Regions from separate parts of the Solibacillus sp. FSL K6-4121 genome, predicted to be linked through region 1. Evidence: riboswitches for the same ligand, from Rfam matches in the RefSeq annotation. Region 1 holds a riboswitch; each other region holds the start of a gene.
What was found. Region 1 has a riboswitch for thiamine pyrophosphate ahead of tenA (thiaminase II). Riboswitches for the same ligand answer to the same signal wherever they lie in the genome.

Region 1 (8,338 bases):
GGGTATTTCGTTTCCTCTTCTAAATGAAGTGATTTTTTAAATATAATGTAACCCAATTAAAATTCTCATTTTTTTCTAAATTAGAAACAAGACCAATGACGATAGCAGGACGGGGATTTTCCATAGTTAGCTCTTCTTTCAGCAATTGGATGGATTCCTGTTCCAGATTATCATTTGTTTGTTGCTGTAATTGATCTAGTTCCTCAATAATATGCTCTGTTGAATAGACCTTCATTCGACTGTACAGCTGAGATGAATCCTTTAAAAAAACGATTTCACTTTTCGTAGCCAATAGCGTCGTTTTCTCTACGAGTGAATCAGCAAGTTTTATTACATCGAACGGTTTGCACGATTCGAAGAAATTTTGTAAATACGCCTGTACCATCCCATTAATAACGAGCACTAAATCGTATTGCTTCCCTTCAATCTGATCTCCAAATACTTCGAATAATAACTTTTCCAAACTTTTCTTAGCCAAATCAACATAAAATTGAATTCGTTCAATCAATGTCTCATTAATCGCAGAAACCTTTTCCTTCATCAATATTTCCGCAAAGCCTGTATATTGTGACATGACTTTAAATGTATGAACAAAATAAATGTGGAGCTTTTCTGATGGTGTAGAGCCTTCTTTGACTGCTTGGTCAACTTCTCTTATTATATTGTTCATAAAATGTTCAATTATTGCATAAATAAGTTCATCTTTAGATTTAAATGAAAGATAGAAGGCACCTTTAGAAATGCCACAGTGATCAGTGATTTGTTGAACTGATGTAGCTTCTATCCCTTTTTCTGCAAAAAGCTGTAGGGCAGAATCCATTATTAATTGTTTTCTTGTCATAATAATTTTGAGCCCCTTTCAATTGACACGTGACCGGCTAGTCATTATTATAGAATGGTGGTTACATATAGTCAAGAAAGGTAAGGTGGAACCGTGAAAGGCTTAGTAAATTTCGTATTGAAAAATAAGCTTGCCGTATGGTTACTAACAATCATAATCGTGTTCTCAGGTATTTATTCATCTACACGTATGAAAATGGAATCGATTCCAGACATATCGATCCCGTTCTTAATCGTTATGGGTGTTTATCCTGGTGCTACACCAGAGCAAGTAATGGATGATCTTTCAATTCCTTATGAAAAGGCTGTTGAAAGTTTAGAAGATGTAAAGGCTGTTTACTCTACATCGAGTTCAAATGTTTCACAAGTTCAAGTGGAATATGAATATGGCGTAGATATGGATGAAAAGAAACGTCAATTAGAAGCTGCTTTAGATGATATTGCACTTCCAGAAGGTGCTCAAGAGCCTTCTATTATGGCAATCAGTATGAATATGATGCCGGTTATTGCGTTATCAGTAAGTAGTTCAGATGAAGATATTGTCGAATTAACTTCTACGGTAGAACAAATTATCCTTCCAAAGTTAAACAAAATTGACGGTGTAGCATCAGCTACGGTTACTGGTCAGCATTTGGAAGAGGTATCCTTCACATATGATGAAGCAAAAATGAATGAATTAGGCCTAACAGAAGATTCTGTTAAGCAAATGGTTCAAGCAAGCGACTTAGCTGTTTCTTTAGGTTTATATAAATTTGAAGAAGGCGAGCAGGCAGTTGCCGTTGATGGTAAGTTTAAAACAGTGGAAGACTTAAAAGAAATGTTAATCCCTGTTACACCATCTGAAACAAATCCTGTACCGTTTGTAAAGCTAGGCGATATTGCTGAGATTGAAAAGGTTGGTAAAGTTCAATCGGTTTCTCGTACAAATGGTTCAGATGCTATTGCCATTCAAGTTATTAAAGGTCAGGATGCAAATACAGTAACAGTTGTAAATGCAGTAAAAGATTTAATTGAAGAAGAGCAGGAGTTAATTTCCGGTCTTCAAATCGATATTTCTTTAGACCAAGGTAAGCCGATTGAAGACTCTGTTTTCACAATGGTTGAAAAGGCAGTATTCGGGGGATTAATTGCGATTTTAATTATCTTATTATTCCTACGTGACTTTAAATCAACAATCATTTCGATTATTTCAATTCCAGTTTCAGTATTTATGGCATTAATGCTATTGCACTGGATGGATATTACATTAAATATTATGACGTTAGGTGCCATTACCGTTGCAATTGGTCGTGTAATTGATGACTCGATTGTAGTAGTAGAAAACATATACCGTCGTATGCACTTAAAAGAAGAAAAATTACAAGGCCGTGCATTAATTCGTGAAGCAACGATTGAAATGTTTAAGCCAATTATGTCTTCAACATTAGTAACAATTGCGGTATTCGCGCCATTAGTATTTGTAGGTGGTATGGTTGGAGAATTATTCGTACCATTCGCTCTTACAATGTCATTTGCATTAATCGCTTCATTAATCGTTGCGGTTACAATTGTACCGGCACTTTCTCACACATTATTCCGTAAGAAAATTTACGGTGAAAAATCAGAAAGTCAACATAAAGAGGTTGGTAAATTAGCATTAACTTACCGAGGTTTCTTAGAAAAATGTTTAAATCATAAGTGGATTACATCTATCATTGCAATCGTAATGTTAGTAGGTTCATTAGCATTAACACCTTTAATCGGTTTCAGCTTCATGGGTTCTCAAGAAGAGAAGGTAATGTATTTAACATACACACCAAAAACTGGTGAGTTAATGGAAGATACATTAGCGAACATTGAAGAAGTTGAGCAAGAATTAATCAAGCGTGATGACATCGATATTTTACAATTATCGGTGAATACTGAAACTTCAACAGACGCAGCTTCAATGATGACTGGCGGAGGTGCTGGTGGCGGTTTAATCTACGCTATTTTCGACCCTGATATGGACGATTTCGCAGGAGCGAAAAAAGAAGTAGAGGACTATATCTTCAACGTTGGTCAAACAGGTGAATGGAAAACACAAAACTTCGCGATGGGTATGTCATCGAATGAAGTAAGTTATACATTATACAGTGAAGATTTAGATAAGTTAAACGAAGCTGTAGCTCAAGTGGAAGATGTATTAGTTGATATCGACGGATTAGATGAAGTTGAATCAAATGCTTCTGAGCCTTATGTAGAAAATGTGATTAAAGTAGATCAACAAAACGTATTACAATACGGTTTAACTACTGCACAAATTTTAATGGCATTACAAACAAATACAGCAAAAGAAGTGTTAACAACTGTTGAAAGTGATGGCAGTGACATTAATGTTGTTGTACAGCGTGAAGCTAGATCTGCAGCTGCTGACATTGATGAATTATTGGAAACACCAATTCAAACTGCAACAGGTCAATCGATGACTATCGGAGACATTGTAGAGCTTGAAGAAGGTACGACTTTAAATTCTTTATCTCGTCAAAAAGGTGAATACTTTGCGACAGTATCTGCAACAATTACTGACAAAGATATTTCAAAAGCAACATCTGCAGCGGATGAAAAAATTGCTGATTTAGAGCTACCTAAAGGTGTTACGACTGGTGTAGGTGGTGTTGCAGCTGATATGACTGAAACATTCACTCAGTTAGGTGTAGCGATGATTGCAGCGATTGCAATTGTATACTTCATCTTAGTTGTTACATTTGGTGAAGGTTTGGCACCATTTGCGATTTTATTCTCATTACCATTTACTGTAATCGGTTCTTGGATTGGATTATTCGCGACAGGTCAAACGATTTCTGTATCAGTTATGATGGGACTACTGATGTTAATCGGTATCGTTGTCACGAACGCAATCGTACTTGTAGACCGTATTATCCGTATGGAACATGAAGGTATGAATATGCGTGAAGCAATATTGGAAGCCGGGGCAACACGTTTACGACCAATTTTAATGACCGCGATTGCAACAATTGGTGCGATGTTACCAATGGCATTCGGTGGTGCTGGTGGCGGACTAATATCTCAGGACTTAGCCGTAACAGTAATTGGTGGTTTATTATCATCAACAGTACTAACTTTAATCATCGTTCCGATTGTATATGAAGTATTATCAAGAATGCTGAAGAAAAATCGTAAAGATGTAAAAGACAATTAATATGGGCGGCCTGTAGGAATAATATTCTTACAGGCCGTTTTTTATTGTACAGTTAAGGGTATAGAAGTTAAGTTTTATACACCTAAGTGGGAGGAATTTCATGGGAAAAATATTGCTTTTTAGTTTAATATTTTTTGCAGCAGCCATTATTAATCCAATGACTACAAATGCTGCTACAGAAAAGGTTGACCTTGGAAAATATCCGGTACAAGTGATTGCAAAAAAGAATATAGAATTGAAAGATAAAAATGGGGCTGTTATAAAAAAAGTAGCAAAAGGTGAGAAGCTTTTATTAACCGGGATACATGGTAAGCAAGGTATCGTAAAAAATTCGTCTAAAACCACTTTTCTTACTTTAACCGATGTCCACTATGACCAATTAGTCGACGGTTCGAAAGTTTTAACATTTGATGAGGTAGCCTCAAAGTTAAAGCTAATATCACAAATGTATCCTTCAATTACGAATTTACAGGAAATCGGACAATCAGTTGAAGGGCGTTCTCTCTATTCCATAAAGCTCGGAACTGGTAAAAAGGAAGTTTTATTCGATGCAGCTTTCCATGGTCGGGAACATATGACGACCAATGTGCTGATGGAAATGATTGATACATATTTAAAGGCTTACTTGAATGGTACGAAGATAGAAAAATATGATGTAAAAACGATATTAAGTGAGGTAAGTATTGTGTTTGTACCAATGGTTAACCCAGATGGTGTAACACTTTCACAAGGTGGAAAAGTGAAAACACCTATGGCCAAGTTAAGAGCGATGAATGGGAGCTCCAATTTTAATCGTTGGAAAGCAAATATAAATGGTGTCGATTTAAATCGTCAATTCAATGTGAACTGGCAATTAATAAAAATGACAAAGCCTTCGTTTAAAGAATATAAAGGTAAGGCGCCGAATACAGAGCCTGAAGCACTTGCAATGAAAAGACTGATTGATCGCGGCAATCATTTAGCCTATGTATCCTATCATTCTTCCGGTCAAATTATATATTGGAGTCGAGCGAAGACCGAATTTGCTCGTACTAAAAAGCTAGTAAAGGGAGTTTCCTCAATTACAGGCTATAAAATGATGCCCGTAACAACAAAAAACGAACCAATCGCAGCTTCTGAGGACTACTTCACAAAAGTTAAAGACCGACCTGCGATGACGGTTGAAATTGCACCATATGCCGGTGAAGCCTCGGTGCCACTAAAACGCTGGAACAATGTTTGGAAGCAAAATAAAACTGTCGGACTTTACGTAGCGAATGAAGCGAGAAAATGGTAGGCAGTAGGAAAAAATTTAAATTACCGTTGCATTTATTCAGAATTATCAGTAGACTAGTAGTAATTAAATGAATTTGCAGGGGGACACGTAAGTGTTGAGAAGGTAAAACCTGACCCTTAGAACCTGTTCCGTTAACACGGGCGTAGGGAGCAAAATGTACAAGCTAATAATCGTACGTGGCGCTCTCCATCTTTTTGGAGAGCTTTTCTTTTGCAAATTTTTTAATTGCGGGGGGACACATTTGTGTTGAGAAGGTTAAAACCTGACCCTTAGAACCTGACAGTTAATACTGGCGTAGGGAGCAATAAGTGCGTACATATGCACTTTTTTAGGCATCTCTACTTTTTGTAGAGGTGCCTTTTTTGCTTACGCCTCCAAGGAGGAAATAGGATGGATTTTTGTAAAGAAGTAAGAAAGCAAACGGAATATTATTGGGAGGCCAGTTTGAAGCATCCATTTGTACAAGGTATTGCTGATGGAACATTGGAGCTGGAAAAGTTTAAATTTTATATGCTGCAGGACGCCTATTATTTAAAGCATTATATGAAACTACTAGCGATGCTGGCAGCAAAAGCTAATGAGGATGAGGATGTAGCTTATTTCCTGGAAACCGCGAACTTTATACGGGAAGCAGAGTTAGAGCTACACCGTACGACTTTTAAAGAATTGCACGTTACACCTGAAGAAATCAGAAATTTCCAAACAGCACCTGCAGCGTACAATTATGTTAGTCATATGTATCAAGCATTTTATACAGGGGCGATTGCCGACGCATACGCTGCGATACTACCTTGTCCGTGGTTATATCAGGAAATCGGGGTCGCATTACGAAAAGCAACACCGGGTGTTAAGTTGTATCAGCAGTGGATTGATTTATATGCCTCTGCTGAGATGGAGGAAACAATTGAAAAACAAAAGGAAATGATGAATCGATTTGCACAGATGCCAGGAAATGATGAACGTGAATTGACAGCCCATTTCAAGCGCAGTTGCTATTATGAATGGCAGTTTTGGGAAATGTCCTGGACTTGTCAGGATTGGCAACAGGAAGTGTATATGAATGAGCATGCTACGATTTTATAAGGGCATAGGTGTATGAAGTTAATGGCAGTAACAGATGATTGTCAGCCGATTTTAGCATTAGCGCAAAAAATTATTCAGATACAGCAAAGTGTGGATTATATACAAATACGTGAAAAGACAAAAACAATAAAAGAAGTGATAACTCTACTTGAATATTTGGATGCAGGAGAGGTTCCAAAAGAGAAAATAATCATAAATAGTCTTGTGGATATCGCCTTGTATAGCGATATTCCCACAGTACATTTACCCGAAATAGGGTTTTCTGTACAACAGGTGAAAGAGAAATTTCCGCATCTCAATATAGGGAAATCGGTTCATGATTATACAGGCGCAATGGAGGCAGAGCGGCAAGGGGCTGATTATGTTCTTTATGGACATTGCTTTGAAACAAACAGCAAAAAGGGAAAGGTTCCAAACGGTCTTTCTCCTATTAATGAAATGAAAAAGAACTTAAAAATTCCCGTCTTCGCGATTGGAGGAATTCATGTAGATCGAGTCCAGGCACTCCATGATGTAAATGCAGATGGGATTGTAGTTATGTCGGGTATTTTTTCGGAAACGCATCCGTGTGCAGCAGCGAACCAATACAGGGAGGCCATTAAAGATGCAAGCAAGCTATGACGTAGTCGTAATTGGCGGAGGGATTATTGGAAGTGCAATTGCTTTTTATTTAGCAAAGAATCAAGTTGAGGTGGCCGTGCTTGAGGAAAGTCGAATTGGACTAAAAGCGACAAGTGCAGCGGCGGGTATGCTTGGAGCACATTCGGAATATGAAGGCGATGGAAAGGAGTTCTTCACTTTTGCGAGATACAGTCAGGCGCTTTATACGAAGTTAAAGGATGAACTATACGGGCTAAGTGGCATTGATATTGGCTGCAAAAAGGGAGGGATTTTAAAGCTGGCCTTTTCTGAACGTGACAAGAAAGAATTAGGAGCAATACTCACACTGCCTACTGTGAAATGGCTTGAGGCAAATGAAGTAAGAAATCTAGAACCCGATGTTTCCCCGCATATAATAGGAGCTGCCTATATTGAAGAGGATGTTAGTGTATTGCCGTATCGTGTATGTCAGGCCTTTTTTAAAGGGGCACAAGTTTACGGTGCATCCATTTTTGAACATACAAAGGTGTTAAAGATTCAAAAGCAGTTGGATTCTTTTCAAATAGATACAACACTAGGGATGATCAAAGCAAAACGGGTTGTTATTGCTGCGGGTGTTTGGAGTAATCCTTTTTTTCAGCAGCTAGGAGTAGAGCAGCAAATAACACCGGTCAAAGGGGAATGTATTGCTGTGGAAGGAAGAAGCACTTTTTTAAAACACACTATTTTTCATGATAAATACTATATCGTTCCTAGAAATAATGGGGAGCTAGTTATTGGAGCTACTATGGAGGAAAATGATTGGTCAGAACACGTAAGTCTAGATGGCATGGAAACATTAATTCAAAAAGCGAAGGAACTCTTTCCTGGAATTGGTCAGATGAAGATGAATGCTGCTTGGTCAGGATTGCGTCCACAAACATTCGATCAAAAACCATTTATAGGCTTTCATCCACATGATGAATCGATATTATTTGCGACAGGACATTATAGAAACGGGATTTTATTAGCACCAGCAACAGGAGAGATGATTACGAGCTTTATATTAAATAGGACTGTAAAAAAAGAATGGGTCGAGGCTTTTCAGATCAATCGACCGAACAGGAGATGAGTAAGCGATGTCTATTACAGTGAATGGGAGAAAGCAACTCGAGCTTTTTGAAAATGTTCAGCAATTACTGAAACATTATGGCTTAGAAAATCGCATTGTTGTCGTAGAAGTGAATCAGGAAATTGTTATGAAAGAAAGCTATGAAACGACGCGCTTATCACAAGGTGATGTTGTAGAGATTGTTCATTTTGTTGGAGGAGGATGAAGTATGTTAAAAATCGCAGATCGCACATTTCAGTCTAGACTG
Region 2 (8,338 bases), on a different contig from region 1:
TTGTTTTAACGAATGGAATAACACTCTCTCCAGAAGGTACTGCAGATTTACAAAGACGCAATATCAAAATAATATCTGACCCAATAAAGAATTTAATAGGGGAAGATGGTTATTTACAGAAAATCGAGTTTGATACTGGGGAAACGATTTTAAGGTCAGGTGGATTTGTGGCACCAATTTATTATCGCACGAATCAATTCGCTGAAAAACTTGGGTGTGAGTTGGATGAAGACGGAAAAGTTAAAACAGATGGCGTTGGCAGAACAAGTGAGAAGAACATATATATTGCGGGAGAAACTGAAAGAAACAGACCTTCCTCGCTAATGATTTCAGCAGCAAAGGGTAATAAAGCTGCAGTTTCTGTAAATACGGACCTTACGATGGAACGTTTTTAAATGTTAAAAAATAAATGGCGCTATCCAAAATACATTGGATAGCGCCTTATTTTTGACGGTTCTATTATGGGTTAGTTGACCAAAGTCCAGCATGCTTTAATACAACACGTGGATGAAGCTTTAATTGTGCAACCATTAAGTCAGCTAAATCTTCTGCTTGCATAACTTTTTCTGGGTTGCCGTCTGTTAAGTTCAGCTCAACCGCCATGTCAGTTGCAACCGTACTTGGTGTTAAAGTTGTAACGCGAATATTTTTCTTACGTACTTCAAGCATTAATGACTCACTTAATCCGATTACTGCAGCCTTAGAAGCTGAGTATGCACTTGTAACCGGTGCCCCTTTTTGACCAGCTGTGGATGAGATATTGATGATATCGCCTGTATTGCGCTCAATCATTTCAGGTAATACTGCACGTGTTGTATAGTATACACCTTTTACGTTAACATCGATGATATTTGTCCATTCTTCAGGTGTTAAGTCCATGAAACCGCCGAATTTTGAAATACCAGCATTATTTACTAAAATATCGATGGCTCCAAGTTCGCTTCGAATTGACTCAACTGCTGTAGTTATAGAGTCTAAATCTGCCACATTTGCCGAAGCAATAGCTACCTTAACGTCATATTGTTTAAGTTCCTCTGCCACTTGCTGTAAATTTTCAAGTGAACGTCCGACAAGACCTACGTGAATTCCTTCTTTAGCAAAAGCGATTGCTGTTGCTTTTCCAATTCCACGCCCTGCTCCGGTGATTAATGCCACTTTTCCTGTAATTGTTTGCATTTTTTTTGCTCCTTTAAATAAGATTGATTTATTATAGCGAAATAAAGAAATCGATATCCTCAAACTGGATCGTGCTTTTTCACCAAAAATAAATCAAGTATTATTCTAAAACTAACTTTATTCTACTCATGGTTTTTCGTATTGTAAAGGATACGAGCATGCTAATTTTCTTCGTTCTTCCAAGGAGGATTTGTATGGTGGGAAAAATTGTTATATATTTTGGAAACTGTATATGGAATAAAGAATGACAGGAAGGTACAAAGCATAGTAGGTATATCAGTAAAATGTTCCATAAGACTATTCCACAAAAAAATTCCACCTTTAGTGTGATTTTATAATGTTGCCTGGCTTTTCGATAGTTGCGTTGACATCAACTTGTATATCACTCTTCATGAAATAATGCTGACCCTCTTCCCATTCCTCTTTAATGGATTTCCAAAGCGGATAATGCTTTTCATATAAATAAGTGTTTAATCCGATAACGTCTGTATATAACTGATTCTGTAAAATAGAGATGGTATGTTCCGTTATTTCTTTAATTTCTTTTTCTAAAGTATTTTTTAGCTTTTCGTAATTTTCTTCCTTCATAACATCAAGTTGGCCATACTGTTCAGCAACTCCGCTAGCAACGTCGATTTTAATATTGAATTTTAATGGCATTTTCTTATCTTTCAGGGATATTTTACTTTGGATGTTTAAGATTTCGAAGGTGACATCGTGATCATCAAGTTTTGTGTTAATCGTCCCTGTCTGATTTTTGGATTGAATAAAATTTACTCCTTTTGCTTCATCTCCAATTAAATTACCAACAACTTTATTCTTAATACCGCTGTATACCGAAACTCCATCATAATTAACTGTCGTTGAATTTACCTGACTAATAAAAGGAATAATAAAACTTCGATTCATTAACAAATAGGATTGAACATTTCCCACAGTTAAAGGTTGGGCAATATCTAAGGTCGACTTATTTTCCAAAACTTTGGATAAATATTTACTTGGTACTTTCTCGTTTTCAGGGAGAATTGATAAATAATCGCTTGATTGCTCCTCCGTAATGGCGATTTTAACGCTCCGTAACATTTCCTTTTCTCGAAGGAAAATATCCATCAGATCAGCAAATAAATACTCTTCTTTTGCAAGGGCTTCCGAAAAAAGGACAATATTTAAATGTGTCACGTTTGTCCTACTTCCAGCCTGTTTTATCATATCGCGGTTCATTTCAATAATGGTGTCACCAGTTTGTGATAGGTTACGAAATGAAGTGGCGTTTGAATTGTTAGTGTTTTGTTGTGAGCTAAAGGTAGAAGGGTTTAAAAGCTGTTGTGTTAATTTGAATTTATTATTTTCATTTTGTTCATAATCCTCATCTTTTTCATAATTTAAAACTCTTTCATCGGTTTGTAATGAAGATTCATTTTGATTTTGTTTTATGCGTTCTTGCCCTGATGAAGGTTTATTATTTTGCTGCTGTGAGTTTTGCTGCTGTTGACCTTTTGAGTCCCTAGCAGCCACACTTTCTTCTGAGGGAGCTGGTTTATTATTAGCTAGGTCTATCGCAATCCCTGTTACAAAACTACGATCTTCTACTTCAAGATTATCCCAGCAACCGGCTGTAAGTGGGAGACAGCAAATTAAAAATATTAGTTTATTATAAGGGATCATGGGTTCTCCTACCTCTTATTAATAGCATAGTTCCTAGTAGAAATATGACGAATACCATATAAATTATCTCTAAATAAGCCATATATTTTGCAATGTTATTAATTTGAATAAAGTTTTTAGGTATCATGGCTAAAAAGAAAATGATGGGTGACAAAATAAAAATAATCGTTTGTTTGGCTAATTTAGGAATTAGCTGGTTAATGAGCATTACTGCAATATCAAATGCCATTAAGCAGGTTGTAAATACAATAATTGTCCAGATGATAAATAAAATCGAATCAAAGCGTTCGAAGAAAATTCCTGGAATCGATATTATTTTTGAAAGCTCGAATACAGGGTAATAAAGATTTTTGACCGTTGCATTCCCAAAGACGCCAACACAAATAATAAAAATAATGATATAAAAGGTAAATGGAAATAAAATGCCTAAAACAGTCATTTTAGCTGCTTTTTCAGGTTTTTTTATAAGAGAAATATAAAATATTACAATACCAAATCCTAGAAATGCGTTCAAACTGGATATTGTTCCAGACTGAAGTCCTTTAAAATCGGTTTGAAACACAGGAAGTAAATTTTCAAGCTTAATAGCCCACATCGGAGCAATAATTAATAAAATTAACCCGCCGACAACAAAAGGGAAAAAGAGAATGTTTAATTTGAAAATGGCCACCCTCGAGCCAGATACTGCATATATAACGACAAGGATAAACGCTAAACAGACAACTTCCAATGGGGTACGATCAAAAAAGTACTCCTGAGACAAGGTAGCCATTTCCCTCATTTGAAACGAAGAGATAATAATATATTGAAAAACAAAAATAAAGCATAGTATGACTGCCACTGGCTTTGATACTAAATAGGAGGCAAAAGAGAAAAAGGGTTCATTTGGGAAGGATACCGCTATTTTTGCTAAAATCCATCCTAAAAGAAGCGCGATCAACCCTCCAAATAAAATTGCTATCCAGCCATCCGATGATACAGTATGTTCGGTTATATACCGAGGCAAAAATAGAATTGTAATACTAATCGTATTCGAAGCAACAGCAAACATAATGTCTTTATCTTGAATCGATTCATTGTTTTTATAAAGTTTCATTACTTCACTGATCCTCCGTCTTTCTTTTTCCTATTCGATTTCAGGAATGGCTGAAATGAGCGTTTTGACAATACTGTAATCGGAGCCCTTACGACAATATTTTCAAGGGTCCATAAGTTGCCTGGAGAAAATGATTGTGTATATGGAATACCAATACTTTTTAAGTTGGCAAGATGAACATAAATCATAATAAACACTAAAATAATTCCGTATAGTCCTAAAATTGCGGCAGCAAATATAGTAGCGAGACGAACTATTCGCAAGCCAATCGCAAAGCTGTAATTGGGTATTGTGAATGCACAAATGGCTGTTAGAGAAATAACTATAACCATGATGGGAGTTACAATCCCCGCCATAACGGCAAGTTGACCAATAACTATACCGCCTACAATCCCAATTGTCTGACTGATTTTATAGGGGAGTCTTGTTCCAGCCTCCTGCAATACTTCATAAAAAAAGACGAGGATTAAAGCTTCAATTAAGGACGGAAATGGAATCCCTTCCCTAGCGGCAGTTATCGTAAATAATAGCTGAGCCGGAATTAATTCTGGATGGTATGAAATTAATGCAACATATAGGGCTGGTAAAAATATAGTCATGTAGAAAGAGAATAAGCGCAATAATCGTAGTAATGAACTTATTAACCAACGTTGGTTATAGTCTTCTATTGACTTTAATGAATCCCCGAAAGTGATAGGCATTAAGAGAGCAAAGGGTGACCCTTCAACAATAATGGCTATTTTACCTCTCAATATATTGAAAGCCACCCTATCCGGTCTTTCTGTATCTAAAATTTGTGGAAAGGGTGACAGAAGATTATCTTCAATCCACTGTTCAATAAATCCAGAATCCGGTGCGAAATCAATATCAATTGTTTTAACGCGACGCAAAACTTCCTGTAAAAGGTCTTCTCTTACAATCCCATCAATATAACAAATGGCAATTTTCTGGTTGGAATGTGTGCCAACTTCCATCATATCGACTCGAAGATTGGGGTCTTTGATTTCCTGGCGAATGAGCGAGAGGTTAATTTTAAAATTCTCTATAAACCCTACTCTGGACCCTCGAATAACGGATTCAGATTGCGGCTCCTCAAGGGCACGATATTCCATTCCGCTCGTTCCGATAAGTGCGGCTTCACTTACACCTTCCAGTAAGAAAACTGTATCGCCGGCTAAAAGCGTTTTAATTACCTGCTTCATTTCCTTTGATCTGTTGATCTCAGCAATGGCAATTATTTCTTCATAGACATGATCAAACAAATTCGAGTGAATATGTTTTCTGTTTAATTCAAGAATTTTTAATATATTTTTATTTAATAAATCCTCGTTTATAAGCCCTTTTATATAAATTAAAGCAAAAGGATGGTTCAACCGGCCAATTCTGCTTTTTCGGATAATAAGATCTGCAGAATTTCCAAGTATTTTTTTTATTACTGCAATATTTTCATCTAATTGGCCATCGAGATATTGGCGACTATTGTTTTTTTCATTTGAAGATTGGACCATTTTCTTAACTCCTGTTCAAATGATGTAATAAGTTTATTGTTTTATTTTTTCCAAATAATATGCAATTCATACTTTAATTCGATGTATTATTGAACCTTTATAACGTTGGTATAGAGGCACGTAAATGTATGAATTTGACATTCGACATACCTGTTGATAGTATGGAGGAACAAACAAAATAGCATATATTGCGGGGGGACTCTTTTGAGTTGAGAAGGTTAAAACCTGACTCTTTGAACCTGTCAGTTAAAACTGGCGTAGGGAAGCGATTCATTATATTTATAAGCAATAATTTGAATTGTGCTTTCCCATTTATTTAGGGAGAGCACTTTTTTGTTTTTTATGCTAAGTGAATTTCTACCTGTAAGACCCGTCTTGTGAATCTATTCGTTCATATGAAGAATGATTATAGAAAGGTGATGGAAATGGCTACTAAGCAGGAGATACAAAATGAAATTATCCAGGCTGTAGAAACAGTAAAAAAGGCGAATCCGATGGCAGGTTCCATTACAAACACTGTCACGATTAATTTCGTTGCAAATGCACAGCTTGCTGTTGGAGGTTCTGCCGCTATGGTGTATTTACCGGATGAAGCAGAATTTATGGCTAAAGCGGGGGGAGCAACCTATATAAATGTGGGTACGCTATTACCTATTTATCAAGAGACATTACCTCATGTAGCAAAGGTATTGCATGAAACAGGAAAACCATGGGTGTTGGACCCTGTCGCTGTAGGCATTGGTTCACTAAGGACAGAGCTACTACAGGAATTTAAGGCATTTAAACCGACCATTATTAGAGGAAATGCATCAGAAATTATAGCATTGGCAGGTTTATGGGCATTAGATGGAGGAGCAGAGGAATCAAGGGTACGAGGTGTGGATGCTACAGATTCTGTACACGAGGCTAAAAGAGCAGCGATTGCTCTTGCAAAGTGGACGGGTGGTGCGGTTGCTGTATCAGGAGAAACGGATTTAATAACAGACGGCTCTATTATAGCTATCTCTTATGGGGGCTCTCATTTTATGGAGAGAATTACGGGGGCAGGCTGCTCGTTAGGTGGAGTTGCCGCTGTGTATGCAACAGCAACTACTCCGTTTATTGCAGCCATTACTGCTAGTGCAGTATACAATGTAGCTGGAAAACGCGCTGAGTTAAAAGTAGATGGTCCAGGAAGTTTCCAAGCGCAGTTTTTGGATGAATTATATAAAGCAACAGCAGAAGAAATTGCAAACAACTCATTTGATTTGGAGGAGATTAATTTATGAATACATTAGTAGCAGTAGCAATTGCGCCTTTTGGTGTAGGGGATGAATTGGGACAGGAAATCGCCGAGGTTGTGAAAGTCATTCGAGATTCGGGGTTACCGAGTCGAACTACATCAATGTTTACAGAAATTGAGGGAGAATGGGATGAAGTGATGAAAGTAGTAAAAGAAGCGACTTTTATACTTGCAGAAAAAGGAATTCGAACAGAAGTGGTGTTAAAAGCTGATATCCGTCCGGGATATACGAATACGATCAATACAAAAATAGATAAAATAAATGATATTTTAGGAGGGTAATATGGGTAATATCAAAAAGCTTGATATTTCAGCCTATTTAGTTATAGGTCCTGAAAATACAAAAGGCCGTCCAGTCGCAACGATTATTAAAGAGGCAGTAAGTGCGGGCTTTACTTGCATCCAAATACGTTCCAAAGTTGCTTCTGCAAGAGAATTGATTCAATTAACACGTCAAGCAGCAGAGGTCATTGAAGAGGCTGGAAAATCCGATGAGGTTGCACTCCTAGTAAATGACCGTCTTGATGTTGTTTTAGCGGCTAGATCACAAGGGATTAAAGTAGATGGCATTCATGTAGGACAAACAGATATCCCAGTGAGCGTTTGTCGCGAATATTTAGGGGAAGACCTCATTATCGGTTTATCTGCTCGAGCTGATCAATTATTTGACTATATTAAAACAGAGGATGTCTCTCAACTTGATTATTTTGGCGTAGGACCGTTGCATGAGACCTCAACAAAACCTGATTGCGGAATTGGGGAAGACGGAAAAGTGATTACGAGAAGTATTGCTGATATTACGAAAGTTGCTGAGCTTAGTTCGATTCCCGTAGTCGTAGGCGGGGGTGTAAAACTCGCGGATATTCCTACCTTAGCAAAAACTGGTGTAGACGGTTTCTTTGTCGTTTCAGCTGTAACGGAGGCTGAAAATCCAAAGCAAGCAGCAACAAATTTAGTGAACGCCTGGAATAATTATAAGTCTGTTAATTAAAACTTTTAAATTGAAACCCCATTACCTCAAGAGTAGGTAATGGGGTTTTGCTCTTTTCCAGATATATCTTTCTGTTAGGGAGCAAGTTCTTTTTTAAAAGGAATAAAAACAGTTCTGTTGAATAATTACAAAGAGAAATAAAGCGCTTCGTGTAATGAGTAAGCGTTTTAACTACATAGAATTAATAAAAATTTCTAGTTTAAAGGAGGAATAAAATATTGAGATTATCCGAACTTAATCCAATCTTCTATTATTTACGAATTGAACAGAAAAGGCTTTTTCGGTCTATCGAAAATCTAATAGAAAGAAAGCGATTTGCAACGTATAAAGAGTTGATAACTACATTCCCTTTTACATGTAAAAAACACCAATCATTGCTAAGAAGGAAATTAGGAGACAGTGATCCTAACTTACAGGAGAATAAAATAATTAATTTGAAAATTGCTACGAGTGCAATCGATGGTGTAATTATTAAGCCTGGAGAAACCTTCTCGTTTTGGCATTTAGTAGGGAAAACGACAAAAGCAAAAGGCTACATTGAAGGAATGCAGCTCTCAATGGGAGAAGTGAAGACAGGTGTTGGAGGGGGGATTTGTCAGCTTGCTAATTTACTGTATTGG
Region 3 (8,338 bases), 830 kb from region 1:
ATTAATCTCATTTAAAACAGTATCGCGTAAAAGTTTATGTTCCTTTAATTTTAATTCGATTAATCCAAGCGTAAATCGTGAAGCATAAATAGGCATATTTAACTTCTTTAGCATAAAGGGAATGCCGCCAATATGATCTTCATGCCCGTGCGTCACAATTAAAGCTTTTATTTTATGTCTATTTTCTTCTAAATAACTTAAATCGGGAATAATCAAATCAACTCCCAATAAACTTTGGTCTGCAAATTTTGCACCACAGTCAATAATTACTAGCTCTTCCCCATATTCAATGACATACATATTTTTTCCGATTTCATTTATACCACCTAAAGCGAAAATGGAAAGTTTATTATCGGTATTTAGCAACTTTTATTCCTCCTGTTCGCATCATAAAAAATAGTATTGCCTATACGGTATGAACTATACGAGAACGGAGATTGAAGTCATGAAATATTTTGCGTTATTTCGTTCATACTAACTAAGAAAGGAATGATAATGATGCTAACAGAAAAACAACTTGCGAAATTAAAAAAACAGCTGATCGAACAAAAATCAGAATTAATCGGTGATGTAAATGAAAATGAAAATGAACTACTTGCCCGCGCAAGCTTACGTGATTCAACAGATGAATTATCAACAGTCGATAATCATCCGGCAGATTTAGCAACTGAGTTATACGATCGCGAAAAGGATATGGCGCTAAAAGTCCATAGTGATGATCTATTGGTACAGGTAAATGCTGCTTTTGAAAGGATGGAACATGGTACATATGGAGTTTGTGCAAAATGCCATGCTGAAATTCCTTATGATCGCCTTGTAGCAATACCTTATACAACATTTTGTATTGACCACAGTGTAGCAAAATCAGTACCAACCGATCGTCCAATTGAAGAAGATCTGCTTCATCCTGCTGTAGACAATTCATTCTCAGATAGAGAAGATCATGATGAACTGCAAGATAATGAAGATTCCTTCCAAATCGTTGCTCAATACGGAAATTCGGATACACCGGCCGATTTTGAAGGAGATTATGACCATTACAATGATTTATATAAGGACAAAGACGGTGAGGAAATGTATTCGGCTTTGGAATTCCTCCATGTTTCTAAAGAAGAACAGCTTAACGGGCAAATTTCGCAAAAGTATGCGGATGAAGCAAGCAAATATGATTATTTGGAATGATAAGTAAAATTGGCTATGGAGAGCCGAACATGGTTGGTGCTCCTTCATGCGTGAAGCTCTTCCCAGCAAACAGAAAAATACAGCCTGTTATTTTTTATAATAACAGGCTGTACATATTTAAGATTATTTAATTGTTATTCTTTCGGCTCTAAATCTTCAATTGAATCAATATCTACATAAGACGGTACAACGAATCCATTTTGTGTACCTTCTAAGTTTTCGCCTAAATCTACAATATCGTCTTTATGTTTTTCATAAAAAGCGTTGTGAGTTGATGGTAACCATGGTGCTACAGTGACATCCCCTTCACCTGTTGCAATTGCTTGGAACATAATTGCAGGATCAACCGGTGTAACTTCAACTTCATATCCTAATCCTTCAAGGACAAGTTTGACTACACTGCTTGATGCAAATTCAGAATCCCAAGGAGTTGAAATGATTTTAACCTTCTCACCATCAGCTTGGGCGATATCTTTTGTCCATTCACTTACTTTTTCTTCGTTGTTCTCAATCCAAAGAGCTGCAGCTGCATCAAAATCACCACTATCTTGTGCATCATACATCACTTGCTCCATATCTTCCGGCTCCCAATAGAAACGATCCATTACTGTATACACATCCGGCAAGTCTTCTTCCAACCCTTTTCTTGCAAGTGTTTGAATATTTTCCGCTCCACCTAAAACACCTTTAGGGTCTTCAAGAATTTTTAAGTCATAGGCAGAGAATTTCCAGTGCGGTGTCCAACCTGTCACAATGACTGGCTCTTCGTTACGAATTGCCTGTTCTAAAGTTCCAAGCATTCCTGCAGTTGAACTTTCCTGCAATGTCCATCCTTCCAGATTTTCGTATTCATCTAATACATCTTGTGATAGACCTGTCAATCCAGCGCCGGGTTCAACTCCGACTATCGTATAGTCTACTTGTTCACTAAGGTTATTGTTATCTCCGTTTTCACTACTGCTACCATTAGTATCATCTCCGCACGCAGCCAAAAGAAGTGCTGAAGAAACCCCTAAAGTCATCCCAAAGGTTTTAAATTTTTTCATCTTAAATATCAACTCCAAAAATATAATTTCGTCTACTCCTTCAAAAGCAACAACCCAATTCTAACAAGAGGTTGTTACTAATGTCAAACGAGTACTCTATACAGGCTTATTTTTTTGGCAACGCGCTGTTATCTATATAACTAAGGAGTATATTGAATAAAAAAAGAAGCATCTCCATGATTGATTTACTCAGTCATGGAGATGCTTCTATAAATAACTATTATTGTTTAATGAATTGTTGCGTCCAAATATTACCGTCCTTCACATACCCAACACCGATATGTGTAAAGTTTGCATTTAAAATATTTGCACGATGACCTTCAGAATTCATCCAAGCTGTAACAACTTCCTGTGCTGTACGTTGACCTTTGGCGATATTCTCACCAGCTGCCTTATAGCTAATGCCTAGTGCTTTCAAACGATCAAATGGACTACCGTAAGTTGGACTTGTATGAGAGAAATAATTTTTATCTTTCATATCTTGTGATTTTTCACGTGCTGCCGCCATTAATGGTGCATGCGTTTGAAATGGTTGTAAACCGGCCTTTACACGCTCAGCATTTGTTAATTCTACAACTGCCGCTTCCATTGCATCTATGTCCGATGAATTAGATGCTACGGTGTTTGTTGGTTGTTTTGCAGGTGACTGAGTCGACGTTTGTGTTGTTTCAGTTGCTTTTGGTTGTTCTGGTGCTACTTCCTTCACTGGCGTTTTTGGCTGTTCTGATGTTGCTTCCTTCACTGGTGCTTTTGGTTGTTCTGGTGTTGCTTCCTTCGATGGTGCTTTTGGTTGTTCAGCTGGCACCTCTTCAACAGTACCTTTTTCATTTTTATTGGAAACAGACTTTTTAACTTTTTTAATTTTAATTGAAATTTTTCCATCTTTAAAATGATCATTTTTAATCTCAATAAAGTTAGACACCGAGTTCCCATTATTAAAATATTTATTAGATGCTATCTTTTTATATTCATAATTTTGAGTAGATTTATATTGTGGTGTTACCTCTCCTCCAGTTGATGATGCTGCGTTAGCTGCTGGAGCTTGAGTAGCTAAAAGTGCAAATGCACAAAATGTGATAAAGCTTTTTTTCATTTTGTACGCCTCCTTTCGTACCCCTATCGTAAAATACTTTTTATTAAATTTTTTCACCTATAATTTGGAACGATACCCATTGCGAATTACGAATGCTATTAAAATGGTGTTTTGTGATATAAAAGTTGACCAATAGTTACCACTAACTCCGAAACTTTCATTCCATATGGTGTTGACAAAGTTCTAATTCTCCGATTCTATACACCCATAAACAAAAAAGCAGAAGTTTCTCTTTGTGTGAGGAACTTCTACTTTTAAAATTTTTAGTTAGTTTTTAATCCATATTTACCAAAACCATCTGTACCTTCACCAATATAATGAATTTTACTATTTTCATCTAACACATCGACTGCTTTTTTCGACGATTCAAATACCACTTTCACGTTTCCTGGAAACGCAGCAAATTTCCAGTTACCATCTGCACTTGGATCAATTGTTTTTTCAGCTAAAATATAGTCGATGATTGCTTGACGGTTTTCATCTGGATATACTTCAACTGCAGTCGCGTTTCGTACACCTGGGAATGTTCCATTCGCACGATAGTTATTTGTCGCTACAATGAACTCCTGTGATAAATCGATCGGCTTTCCATCATATTGTAAGTTTACAATGCGGGAAGCCTTTTCATTAACTATATTTCCACTAGCATCATATTTGGCTGGTTGTGTTACATCAATTTCATAAGTGACGCCATCAATCACATCATAGTTATATGATCTGTACTCAGCATTAATTAGTTGTTGTTCATCTTCTTTATTTATATCGATTTGGTGGAATTGACCAGCAGACATTTCAAGCCATTCTTTCACATCAGCACCTGTCACTTTTAACATAGCTAATGTATTGTCATATAAATATAGGTCTGCAACATTCTTAATTGCCAACTCACCTTTTGGTACGAATGTGTAGTACTCTGGATCACTTCTCGTTCCTGCTTTAAATGGCGCACCCGCTGATAATACAGGTAGACTTTCAAATGGTGTTCCTTTAATTTTATCTTTTACATAAATCGCTTGGGCATTTGTTACGATTTGAATGGAAGGGTCATCCTGCACTTGTGAGAAATAACTATGTATATTTGCTGTAGTTGTTCCTACTGCCTGACGCACATAATCAATTGTCCCTTCATGGGCTTCTTTTACGCTTTCCACAACTGCACTGCTTACATTTTCATTATCTTTTGCAATTTCACGCACGGCACCTTTTCCTGAAATCACATCCCAAGACTCAGCTTTTTTCTCAAGCTCTAAATCAATTACTCCTAGATGGCTACCAAATTTACCTGCCATTACGATAGGTACACCGTTCATTGTTCCATTATCAATATCCACATTCGGTAAAGTGCTATCTACTTTTCCTGGGAATACATCATGGGCATGTCCTGTTATAACCGCATCTACATCGCTGATTTTTGTTAATAGATAGGATACATCTTCCTCACCGATTTCATGTATATCATCACCCATACCTGAGTGCGACAGTACAACTACTACATCCGCGCCAGCTTTCTTCATCTCTGGAACGATTGTTTTTACCGCTTCTACAGAATCATCTACCGTTACTTTTCCTTCTAAATTTGCTTTATCCCATTTTAAAATTTGTGGAGGGACAATGCCTGTTACACCAATTTTAATCATCGTACTTTTTCCTGTAGAATCAAGTACTTCTTTTTCAATCATGACATACGGTTCATACATTAATTTCTTAGTTAAAGCATTTCGTACATTCGCATTAACATACGGGAATGGTGCATCATCTGTTACTTCATCAATAAATTCTAAACCGTAATTAAATTCATGATTGCCATAAGTCGCTGCATCATAATCTAGCGCAATCATTGATGCAATAGAAGGATGGACTTCTCCTTCTTTTAATTTTTTCACGGATTGAATGTAAGAGCCAAGAGGCGTTCCTTGAATGGCATCTCCATTATCAAATAATACCGTATTCGGGTTTTCCTCACGGGCTTTTTCGATGAGCAGCGCAGTTTTTGCCAAGCCTAAACTATTCGTTGGCGCATCTTTATAATAATCATAGTTCATAATATTAGTATGAATATCCGTCGTACCTAAAATGCGCAATGCCACGGTCGTATTTGCTTCAACTGGGTTATATTCCGCTAAAAACCGCTGCAGAATCTTTTGCATTTGCATTTTCGTGACAAACTCATTCGGTTTGATCGTCCCGTCTTCATAGCCTGTTAATAAGCCTAACTCTACTGCCTTTGCCATCTCTTGACGATTCCCAGATCCAATTTTATTCGCATCTTTAAATTGATTTAATACATTTTCGGAATATTGTTTTTCATCCTGTATACCCCTAGCTGCAATAAGGAAGGCATGTGTGCGTGTCAATTTTTCATTTGGTGCAAATTGTGTCGGTGTTTTACCTTTAATTAACTTTAGTTCCACAGCCTTTTCAATATATGGCTTCAGTGAATCGGGTACGTCCTTAAATTTAACGGATTGTCCAGAACCTACTTCTACCCCTAATGCATCAATGACTGCCTTCACAAAATCTCCGCGTGTCATTTCTTCATTGTTGGAAGTAGATGCCGCTGATACCCCAGCCATTCCACTAGTTAAAAGTGTTAATGTAAGGGCCGAAGCAGAAAGTTTTTTCCACATTTTTTTCACTCCTATTATCTAAATTGTTCAACAAGTCCATCATACTAAATTGCCAGAATAGTAGAAAAGAGCAAATTGATACATTACTATATCTAGGCAAGTAGTACTTTTTGAGAGTTAAAAAAATGCCACAAGCTATTCACTTCAAGAAACGGGTACAATTTACTCAATAAATTAATTAAATTACTTGCACATCGCAAATTCCTCGGTGCTCCTGGTAGGCAAAATGGTTTGTAGGACCAAATCCATGACCAATATTCAGTGGGTAACGAATTGCTAATTGGACAAACTTTTTTGCTTCAATGATCGCTGTTTTTAATGGCTTCCCCTTCGCAATTTCTGCAGTAATTGCTGCTGAAAATGTACATCCTGTTCCATGTGTATGAATTGTTTTCAGTCTTTCTGTTTTCATTTTAAAAGGCTTTTCCCCTCGAATAAACACCGTGTCAATCGCATGCTTACCCGCTAAATGACCACCTTTTATCACTACACATTGCATACCTAAATTTAATAAATATTCCCCTGCAAGCTCTATTTCCTCCTCGGTTTTGATCGTTAGCCCGGTCAATACTTCTGCTTCGGGTATATTCGGTGTACAAACCGTAGCAACCGGAAGTAGTTTTTCCTTTAAAGCTATTGTTGCTTGCTCTTTCAGTAAGCTAGCACCGCCTTTTGCAATCATTACTGGATCTACAATAAGTGGTATTTCTTTAGATTCCAATACCGAGACAATTGTTTCTACGATCTCTGCATTAAACAGCATACCTGTTTTAACAGCTTTTAAATCAAAATCATCGATTACTGCATTTAATTGATCCTTTACAAAATCAGCAGTAGCAGGATAGATTCCATGCACCCCTTTTGTATTTTGAGCCGTTAAAGCTGTAATCACTGATGTACCGAATACTCGAAGCTCTTGAAAGGTTTTTAAATCAGCTTGGATGCCAGCCCCGCCCCCACTATCGGATCCTGCTATAGTACATGCAATCATTTTTACCACTCCTAATAAAAATATTATTAAGTGACACTGCAAAAGAAAGACCCCACGTAAAATACGCGGGGTCTTAGTAAGTACATATGTATAATTGTACTTTGCTCCCTACGTCCGTATTAACGGTCAGGTTCTAAGGGTCAGGTTTTAACCTTCTCAACACAAATGTGTCCCCCTGCAAATGCATTTAATTACGTCGAGTGTATCAGAATAAAATTTACATAGCAAGTAAATGGTAAATTTTTAGATTCATAATATACTTCTAATGCGAAGTACGATTGTAAATTGCCACATCACTTATAAAAACTCAGATGAGCTATAAGCATTTCATCTGAGTTTTTATTTATTCCTATTTTATTTCTTAACGACATTAAAGTTTGAACCGATAAGTTGCCAGTTTTGGGGGAAAGGTAAACCAAGTTTCCAGTAACCGACACCCCGTAAATTCAGTCTTTTTACTAGATTAAATTTTGCCTGAATGGAACGTGCATCTTCAAACCATACAATATGTGAACGTCCTTGCTCATCATAATAGTTAAAGTAAGGTGCCTGTGCGGTATAGTCATATTGAATGGCTGCATTATAACGTTTGGCTATTTCAATTGCACGCTGTGGACTTAATGCTTCTGCATATTCTCCCCCTTGCACAAAAGGTAACGTCCAATCATACCCATACAAATTTTGCCCAAGTAAAATTTTATTTGCCGGAATTTCCGTTAAAGCATATTGAACTACTTGTTCAACTTGAGGGAGCGGGGAGACAGCCAGAGGAGGTCCTGCTGAATACCCCCACTCATATGTCATTAGCATAACAAAATCTACTATTTCCCCATGAGCTCTATAATCATGACCTACCGTCCATTCCCCTGGCTGATTCGCACTCGACTTTGGCGCCAGTGCCGTGGAAACTGTATAACCTTCAGCATGCATACGCTCTACCGCGCTTCTCAAGAAATTATTATAGGCTTCCCTTTGGTCACCTGGTATTCTCTCAAAATCAAAATGGATATCCGAAACATTCCCAATTCTTTTTGCTTCTGCAATAATATTGTCAAAAAGTAAGTTTTGTACTGCTTTACTTTGAAAAATATCACGTGCTAGCTCACTACTGAACTGATAATCTTCTAAATTCGTTATCGCCATTGCAATACTCGCATTATTTTCTGCCGCCAAACTAGGTAATGGTTCAATTACTGGTGCCTTTAATGAACCATCCCGTCCTGCTTCATAGCTGAATAGGGCTAAATACGTTAAATAGGGACTCGTTTCACGAACTTGATTTACTAGTAGCTCACTTACTTCGTCGCCTCTTGGTTCAACATAAGCAAAAATTTCAGCAGATGTTTTCGCAGCGGGTGGAATATATAAACGTGTTCCTATCATTAATAACGCGTTTGGA
Region 4 (8,338 bases), on a different contig from region 1:
TTCTTACAGAGCAAGTAGAAGCACAATATTCAGAAATGAAGTTAGTTCATTCTTACACATTGCAGTGTGGGAAAACTTTAGAAAAGCTTGAAAAGTCAGCTCGACAAATAGAAGATTATAAAGAAAAATTAATGCAAGTTGAACATGTTTATGATTTAATTCGTGGACAGAATGAAGCGAAAATTTCTTTTGAGCGATTCGCGCAAATAGGTTATTTAGAAAAAGTAACACATGCTGCAAACGAGAGACTTCGAGTTTTATCAAATGGTCAATACTTTTTAAAGTCAACGGGTCGCAAGGAAGGAAATGCTCAAAGCGGGTTAAGTATTGATGTATATGATAGTAATACAGGGCAAACACGCGATGTAAAAACATTGTCCGGCGGTGAGAAGTTCAATGCATCACTTTCATTAGCTTTAGGAATGGCGGATGTTATCCAAAGTGTTCAAGGTAGTGTGCATATCGATACAATGTTCATCGATGAAGGCTTTGGTACATTGGATGAAGAGGCATTGCGCCGCGCTATCGATATTTTAATCGACCTACAGCAGACAGGACGCTTAATCGGTGTCATTTCACATGTCGCCGAACTTAAAGCAGCTATGCCGGTCATTTTACAAGTACAAAAGTTAAAAGAAGGCTATAGTAAAACGGAAATTATTATTAAATAAAAGTTTTCAAAAAAAAAAGACATTTCACTCGAATGATAGGGTGAAATATCTTTTTTACGTTAGCGTTTTGTAGCTCGGCGTGTAGCAGTTGCGGGTTGTGGAGTAGAAGATTTTTTATCCATCATTTTCTTTATGATTGGATAAAGTATTGGACCATACTTAATTGCTGTTTTAACAAGTTTGTTAATTTTCATAAGTGTTCACTCCTTAACGAATATCATTTCGTATAAGAAATATACCCAATTATGAAGCTTTCATAAACATTAACGTAGAACTTTAATAGCTTTCACTAAATTCCAAATCCCTACTATTGAAACCATAATAACTAAAACTACAATGGCAATAAAATGTGAACTGACAAAGAAATCTTGCATAGTCAACGTTTCATGCGTTAAAAAAAGTGAAACGAAAAAGTAAATAATATACAAAATACCAAAAGCAATCGGGATAAACTGTGTAATAAAAGCCTTTTTGGAGTGCGCCCTTACAAAATCATCTTTTGAAACTATATATATAATAAACGGCAAGATAGACGGTGCAAAATAAAAGCTTAAATAGCTTAAAGCACTCAAACCTTTTGATTGATTCATTTCATTCACTCCTTTGCTTGTATACGCATCTGTCTGGAATTTAGTTTCAAAAAAATCGGCTGTTGAAAGTTGGAAAATTATTCGATACAATAAGTTTGTTCAAACAATAATTATTTAGATGTACCACAAGGGGAGCCGAGTAAGTCGGCTGAGATTGTGCACGTAACTGCACTGACTCTTTGAACCTGTAAGTTAGCACTTGCGTAGGGATGTGGATAGAAACCGACTGTTCAAACGATAGTCAGGCTTTTGTCCTGATTATCGTTTTTTATTTTTGCAGATGAATTTCTATTCCTTCTTCACTTCTGTTACATCGGAAAAAAGAAAGGAGCATTGTTATGGACAAAAAAAGATTACTTATGATGGTGGAAATAGCGATTTTCGCTGCCGTCGGACTGGTGTTGGATCAAATATCATTTAAAATGTGGGCACAAGGTGGATCGATCAGCTTTGTAATGGTTCCTATTATTTTAATGGCAATTCGTTGGGGGCTAACAGCAGGTCTTGCAACTGGCCTACTAATTGGAATAATGCAAATGATGTTTGGAGCGTATATCGTCCACTGGCTTCAGGCAATTCTGGATTATGGTCTTGCTTTTACTGTAGTAGGTTTAGCCGCAGTTATAAGAAAGCCTTTATTGCAAGCAACACAGTCACTCCATAAAACAAAGATGGCACTCTATATTATAATAGGTACGTTATTAGGTGGAGCTTTACGATTCGTTTGCCACTTACTTGCCGGAGTTGTCTTCTTTAAGGAATTTGCAGGCGACGATAATGTATGGACATATTCAATTCTCTACAACGGTTCCTACATGCTGCCAGCAACAATTATTACAGCTATTATTGCCGTTCTGTTATTCACTTCTGCACCACGTTTATTGCAAAAAGTACAATAAATTAAATTATTATAATAGAACTAGGTTTGCAGTGCGGATTTCCACACTTCAAATCTAGTTTGTTTTTTATTATAAATGTACATTAATCTATATATCATTTTTGCACATAATTCCTGTATTTAAACACATCATTTAAAAAAACAATGAACACTTACAACCGATTTTAAGTATGTTATAGTTAAGGGTAGACATTGTTTAAGAGGAAGGAAGTTACACATGATTGTTACAACTCAAGAAGAAATCCAAGCGTTTAAAAAAATAGGACGTATTTGTGCTGAAATTCGTGAAGCGATGAAAGCTGCGACAGTACCTGGCGTGACGACAAAAGAATTGGATGAAATTGCAGGACGTATGTTTGCTGATGCTGGCGCTATTTCAGGCCCAAAAGGTGAATATGACTTCCCAGGCTATACTTGCATTTCGGTGAATCATGAAGTGGCACATGGTATTCCAGGTAATAAAGTGATTCAAGAAGGAGATATCGTCAATATCGACGTATCAGGTTCTTTAAATGGATATTTTGCAGATACAGGAATTTCCTTTGTTGTTGGAAAAGGCTATGAAGATAAGGAAAAACTTTGTGCTGTAGCAAAATCTGCATTTGAACGTGCAATGACAAAAGTTAAAGCAGGTTCAAAATTAAATCAAATTGGTAAGGCAGTTGAGCGTGAAGCGCGTGATCACGGCCTAACGGTAATTATGAACTTAACAGGTCATGGTTTAGGTAAATCATTGCATGAAGAGCCTAACCACGTATTAAACTATTATGATGCTTGGGATACAACAATTATGAAAGAAGGGATGGTTTTAGCAGTAGAGCCGTTCATTTCTGCAAAGGCAGAGCATATTGTTGAATCCGGAGATGGTTGGACATTTATTACTCCGGATAAATCATTAGTTGCACAAATAGAACATTCGATTATTGTAACGAAAGATAAACCAATTATTTTAACAACATTAGAAGACTAATTAAAAAACGTGGAAGCATATAATGCGGCCACGTTTTTTACTTTTGTTCTATAGGGAGATTAGATTAACATAAAATAATCAAACGATTCAAATAAATTACAGCAACAATTACCATTTCTAAACACTTTCAAGTAAAATATATATAATGATTCGCAATAGAGGGGGCCGTTGAATGCAAAACCTAAACGATCTGGATCTGACATTAAAATTGGATAAGAAGCTCTACAAAAAGCAATTGAAAGAGTTGCAGTATGAAATGCTTAATATACAGCAATTTTTATACAACAATAAAATCGGTCTCATCTTCGTATTTGAAGGCATGGATGCAGCAGGCAAAGGGGGCGCAATAAAGCGATTAACAGAACACATTGATCCACGTGGTTTAATCGTTTCACCAATTTCCGCGCCACAGCCACACGAAAAGCGTTATCACTATATGCACCGTTTTTGGCGGAAGCTGCCTCAGCATGGCCAGATTGCCATCTTTGACCGTTCTTGGTATGGTCGTGTATTAGTGGAACGCATTGAAGGCTTTGCAAAAGAACATGAATGGAAGCGTGCTTATAACGAAATAAATGACTTTGAAAAGCAATTAACGGATGAAGATTATATTATAGTTAAGTTCTGGGTTCATATTGATGCGGATGAGCAATTGAAGCGCTTTATGGAAAGAGCGGCAGACCCATATAAATCATGGAAACTCACAGATGAAGATTGGCGAAATCGTGAAAAGTTCCATTTATATATGGAAGCGGCAGATGAAATGTTTGCTAAAACAAATACAGAAAATGCCCCTTGGTGTTTAATCCCTGGCAACGATAAATTTTATGCTCGAGTACAAGTGCTAAAAGAAGCGGTTGCTCAAATCGAAACACAAATTACTAAACGAGGTCTTCAGCTTACCAATGTTTTTGAAAAACATAAGGTACTTGCGGCAGATAGTGAAAAACCTGAATTTATAGAAATACAGCCAAAGCCAAAAAAGAAAAAATCAAAAACAGATAAGTAAGTTTGGCTGTGAAATGTAGGTGAGTTAAATGAAAAGCTTAATCAAGCTATTTCGAAAGAAGGAGGGTCCAATGGTTCAACTTATTGGGCAACAATGTTCATTGCGTACATTTACACTGTCTGATGCAAGAGCATTGACTAAGCTATTAGTGGATAATAAATTTTATTGGTCAACATACGAGCCGTTACATCGGGATGAATTTTATACAGAAGAGACACAGTACAAGAAAATAATGGAAAGCATGCATCTTTTGCAAACAAATAGAGAGTTTTCGTTTGGGATCTTCCATAATGAAACAGGTAGACTGATTGGTCATATTTCGCTCTATTCAATAAAACGATTGCCATACTCCAGCGGTTTTATCGGATATTCTATGGATGAAAAATTTATAGGAAGAGGCATTGTAACCGAAGCGGTACGTTTAGTAATGGAGTTCGCATTTTCAACTTTAAATATTCATCGTATTGAAGCATATGTCGCTCCTCAAAATGTGGGATCTATACGCGTTTTAGAGAAGTCAGGATTTACGAGAGAGGGTTTACTCCGAGAATTATTATTTATTAATGGTAAATGGGTTGACCATTATATGTACGCAATATTACAGCGAGAATATATAAATAGGTGATTTTATACAGTTGTATGATTATAAAAAAAGCTATAGCACTTACCCAAAAAAGTCCTGTGGGTAAGGCTATAGCTTATTATTTTACTTCTTCAGATCCATCAGTTACTAAATCTAATTTACCAGTTGCAGGATCAATAATAAGACCGTGTACAGGAACACCAGCAGGCATTAATGGATGTTTTCTTACTAAGTCAACGCTTTTTAAAACACTCGTTTTAATATCGCCGAAACCACGTAACCATTCTTTTAAATCTACGCGTGCATAATTAATAACATCTATCGTTTCTTGTTTTACTCCACGTTCAAGCATATGACCGATCATAACATTTGAATCAACGGCACTCATACCGCAATCATAATGACCAATAACATATACTTCATCAGCCTGTAATTCATACACGGCTACTAATATACTGCGCATAATGCCACCAAATGGGTGATTTACGATTGCGCCAGCACTTTTAACAACTTTTACATCCCCGTTGCGCAAGTTCATTGCTTTTGGTAATAATTCTACTAAACGCGTATCCATACAAGATAAAACAACAATCTTTTTATCAGGGAATTTCGTTGTTGCGTATTCTTCATATTGCTTTTCAGCAACAAACTTTTCATTAAACTCTAGAATATTTTGTAATGCAGACATTTATTCGTACCCCTTTCGTTTCTGTATTCATTTTAAAATATTATTTAGATAATTCAAATAAATGCGCACAATTATAGTTAAAAATCCAATAAATAAAGAGAACTAAAGCAGTAATTCAGCAATAAAAAACAACCGCTCAAATAGAACGGTTGTGAAAAATATTAATGATGGTGGTGACCATCTAGTGATTTTTCGTTTGGCGCGAATGCATTAGCCTTTGAATCTACTATAACAGAGTCATGAGATTGTAATCCGATTCGTAAGTACATAATAAACATTACTAAAAGAACGAGAATAACTGCTGAGAAACCTAAAACTAACGTATAATAATCAGACAAAAACGGATGACGGTGATCAAACATCATAAAAACTCCTCTCTATTTAATAATAAGAATCATTAACCAATTATAACCTAATAAATTGGAACATTGTAGGGGGATTTATGCATTTACTACAGAATAAATTGTAAATATGGCGACATCTTGAAGATTTAGAATGCCCAGTTTCCATCACGGAAAACAGCTTCTGCCTGACCATCTTCAGTAATGCCATCGATATTCATTTGCGCAGAACCAATCATAAAATCAACATGCGTAATACTGTTATTTAATCCGTGTTTTTCTAATTCTTCCTGTGACATCGTTTTCCCGCCTTCTAAACAAAATGCATAAGCACTGCCAATGGCTAAGTGGTTTGATGCATTTTCATCGAATAGTGTATTGTAAAATAAAATATTCGATTCAGAGATAGGTGAATGGAAAGGTACAAGTGCCACTTCCCCTAAATAATGAGAGCCTTCATCTGTTGCTACAAGGTTTTTCAAAACTTCTTCGCCTTGTTCAGCTTCAACTTTTATAATACGCCCTTTTTCAAATGTAATTTTAAAATTATCAATTATATTGCCACCGTAGCTAAGTGGTTTTGTACTAGATACATACCCGTTTACACCATTTTTATGCGGTACTGTAAAAACTTCTTCAGTTGGCATATTAGCCATGAATTCTTCGCCTTTTTCATTGACACTGCCTGCACCGCACCATAAATGACCTTTAGGAAGCTCTATCGTTAAATCCGTTCCAGGCGCTGTATAATGCAGCTTTGCATAGTTTTTATTATTTAAGTAATCTACTTTTTCATGTAAGTTATCATTATGCTCTGCCCATGCTTGAACAGGGTTGTCTAAGTCAGCTCGTGTCGCTTTAAAAATAGCCTCCCATAATGCTTCCACTTGTTCATTTTCAGGTAAATCTGAAAATACTTTTTTAGCCCATTGTTTAGAAGGAGCTGCAATGACAGTCCAGCTGATTTTATCTGACTGTACGTACTGGCGGTATTTATTTAACGCGATTCCGGCTGCTTTTTGGAAAGTAGCAATACGTTTTGAATCGATACCAGCTAGTAGATCAGGACTTTGCGAAACGATGCTCATAAATGCTGCACCTTGTTCAGCCAGCCACTCACGCTCCTGGACTTTCCATGGAGGGAAGAAATCAAAAGAATCATCCGGTGCTAACTCGTAACGAGTACGCGTAATTTGGTCATCTGTATAATCTACAAATACTTGCTTTGCTCCAGCCTCATAGGCGATTTTAGTCACGACCTGTACAAAAGGTGCTGATTCAATAGAAGCTGCGATATACAAATATTGATTTGGTTGAATATTTACACCGATTTTTACAGCTAATTCCGCATACTTTGTTAACTTACTTTCGAACATTGAATTCATTTAAACATTCCCCCAGTAATTGTTATAAAATGTGTTATTTTTAAATACACCCTTATCAAAACAATGAAGATTGTGATAAAAATAATAAATGTATCGAAAAATATAAAAATTGTTCTAATACTAGTGTAAAGGAAGTTAATAAAAAGATAAATATACCGAAATAAGAAAAGACATAGTAATTTGGAGGTACTACATATGGATATATCATCGGTTGTTGGGATTATACTTGCCTTTTTCGCTCTTTTACTAGGGATGTTTATGAAAGGCGTAACACCTGACGCATTATTAAATCCTGCCGCTATTTTAATTATTATCTTTGGTACGATTGCAGCGGTAACAATCGCGTTCCCAATGAAGGAATTAAAACGAATTCCAAAACTTTTTAAAATTTTATTTACAGAAACAAAATTAGCTAGTGATATTGATTTAATCAAAATGTTTTCACAGTGGGCAGATTTAGCTCGCCGTGAAGGGTTATTGGCTCTGGAAAGCAAGGCATCTGAAATTGAAGATCCCTTTCTGAAAAACGGCTTAACACTAGCAATAGATGGTCAAAATGCAGACTATATTCGCGATGTGCTGTCAGAGGAAGTAGAAGCAATGGAAGACCGTCATGGAAGTGGTGCCGCGATTTTTACGCAAGCAGGTACATATGCACCAACTCTAGGTGTATTAGGGGCCGTAGTAGGCCTTATCGCAGCGCTAAAAGATATGGGGGATATCGATAAATTAGGTGTAGCAATTTCTGCTGCCTTTGTTGCTACCTTATTGGGTATCTTTACAGGGTATGTGTTATGGCATCCATTTGCCAATAAGTTAAAACGTAAATCTTCTGTAGAAGTTAAGCAAAAGCAGATGATGATTGAAGGTATTTTGTCTGTACTTGAAGGTGAAGCTCCTCGAGTAATCGAGCAAAAGCTTGCTTCATATTTAACAATGGAAGAACGTAAGCAAATTACCGAAAGCGGGGCGGGTGGCCTTGGCAAAGAAGCGTAAAAGACATAAAAAGCATGAGGAACATGTTGATGAGTCCTGGTTAGTTCCCTATGCAGATATTTTAACATTATTATTAGCATTATTTATTGTACTATTTGCATCAAGTTCAGTAGATGAAAAAAAACTACAGCAAATGTCTGCTGTATTTAATGAAATTTTCACTAGTGGTACTGGAGTTATGGACAACCCTTCAGTAGTTCAAACGCC

Region 2: it holds a riboswitch for thiamine pyrophosphate, as region 1 does, so the genes downstream of both, thiM (hydroxyethylthiazole kinase) here and tenA (thiaminase II) in region 1, are expected to answer to the same signal.
Region 3: it holds a riboswitch for thiamine pyrophosphate, as region 1 does, so the genes downstream of both, thiD (bifunctional hydroxymethylpyrimidine kinase/phosphomethylpyrimidine kinase) here and tenA (thiaminase II) in region 1, are expected to answer to the same signal.
Region 4: it holds a riboswitch for thiamine pyrophosphate, as region 1 does, so the genes downstream of both, thiT (energy-coupled thiamine transporter ThiT) here and tenA (thiaminase II) in region 1, are expected to answer to the same signal.

The regions. Positions count from the first base shown of each region.
Region 1 is NZ_JBBOCS010000002.1:636,114-644,451, forward strand. Features, by position in the region: gene MHH95_RS12595 (TetR/AcrR family transcriptional regulator) at 20-841, opposite strand; gene MHH95_RS12600 (efflux RND transporter permease subunit) at 935-4,021, shown strand; gene MHH95_RS12605 (M14 family zinc carboxypeptidase) at 4,122-5,297, shown strand; TPP riboswitch at 5,365-5,463, shown strand; TPP riboswitch at 5,517-5,615, shown strand; gene tenA (thiaminase II) at 5,688-6,380, shown strand; gene MHH95_RS12615 (thiamine phosphate synthase) at 6,402-7,001, shown strand; gene thiO (glycine oxidase ThiO) at 6,985-8,091, shown strand; gene thiS (sulfur carrier protein ThiS) at 8,099-8,296, shown strand; gene MHH95_RS12630 (thiazole synthase) at 8,300-8,338, shown strand, end outside.
Region 2 is NZ_JBBOCS010000001.1:377,302-385,639, reverse strand. Features, by position in the region: gene MHH95_RS02055 (NAD(P)/FAD-dependent oxidoreductase) at 1-395, shown strand, start outside; gene MHH95_RS02050 (3-ketoacyl-ACP reductase) at 460-1,176, opposite strand; gene MHH95_RS02045 (Ger(x)C family spore germination protein) at 1,498-2,841, opposite strand; gene MHH95_RS02040 (GerAB/ArcD/ProY family transporter) at 2,828-3,937, opposite strand; gene MHH95_RS02035 (spore germination protein) at 3,937-5,445, opposite strand; TPP riboswitch at 5,628-5,727, shown strand; gene thiM (hydroxyethylthiazole kinase) at 5,871-6,713, shown strand; gene MHH95_RS02025 (MTH1187 family thiamine-binding protein) at 6,710-7,009, shown strand; gene MHH95_RS02020 (thiamine phosphate synthase) at 7,011-7,718, shown strand; gene MHH95_RS02015 (VanW family protein) at 7,937-8,338, shown strand, end outside.
Region 3 is NZ_JBBOCS010000002.1:1,470,371-1,478,708, forward strand. Features, by position in the region: gene MHH95_RS17055 (ribonuclease J) at 1-366, opposite strand, end outside; gene MHH95_RS17060 (TraR/DksA C4-type zinc finger protein) at 499-1,182, shown strand; gene MHH95_RS17065 (glycine betaine ABC transporter substrate-binding protein) at 1,317-2,228, opposite strand; gene MHH95_RS17070 (CAP domain-containing protein) at 2,449-3,321, opposite strand; gene MHH95_RS17075 (bifunctional 2',3'-cyclic-nucleotide 2'-phosphodiesterase/3'-nucleotidase) at 3,585-5,948, opposite strand; gene thiD (bifunctional hydroxymethylpyrimidine kinase/phosphomethylpyrimidine kinase) at 6,127-6,939, opposite strand; TPP riboswitch at 7,028-7,126, opposite strand; gene MHH95_RS17085 (glycoside hydrolase family 18 protein) at 7,294-8,338, opposite strand, start outside.
Region 4 is NZ_JBBOCS010000001.1:314,020-322,357, reverse strand. Features, by position in the region: gene MHH95_RS01775 (SMC family ATPase) at 1-671, shown strand, start outside; gene MHH95_RS01770 (hypothetical protein) at 731-865, opposite strand; gene MHH95_RS01765 (DUF4870 domain-containing protein) at 935-1,261, opposite strand; TPP riboswitch at 1,380-1,488, shown strand; gene thiT (energy-coupled thiamine transporter ThiT) at 1,600-2,160, shown strand; gene map (type I methionyl aminopeptidase) at 2,377-3,129, shown strand; gene MHH95_RS01750 (polyphosphate kinase 2 family protein) at 3,302-4,138, shown strand; gene MHH95_RS01745 (GNAT family N-acetyltransferase) at 4,209-4,763, shown strand; gene MHH95_RS01740 (beta-class carbonic anhydrase) at 4,840-5,409, opposite strand; gene MHH95_RS01735 (hypothetical protein) at 5,571-5,771, opposite strand; gene MHH95_RS01730 (aminopeptidase) at 5,900-7,135, opposite strand; gene motA (flagellar motor stator protein MotA) at 7,331-8,131, shown strand; gene motB (flagellar motor protein MotB) at 8,115-8,338, shown strand, end outside.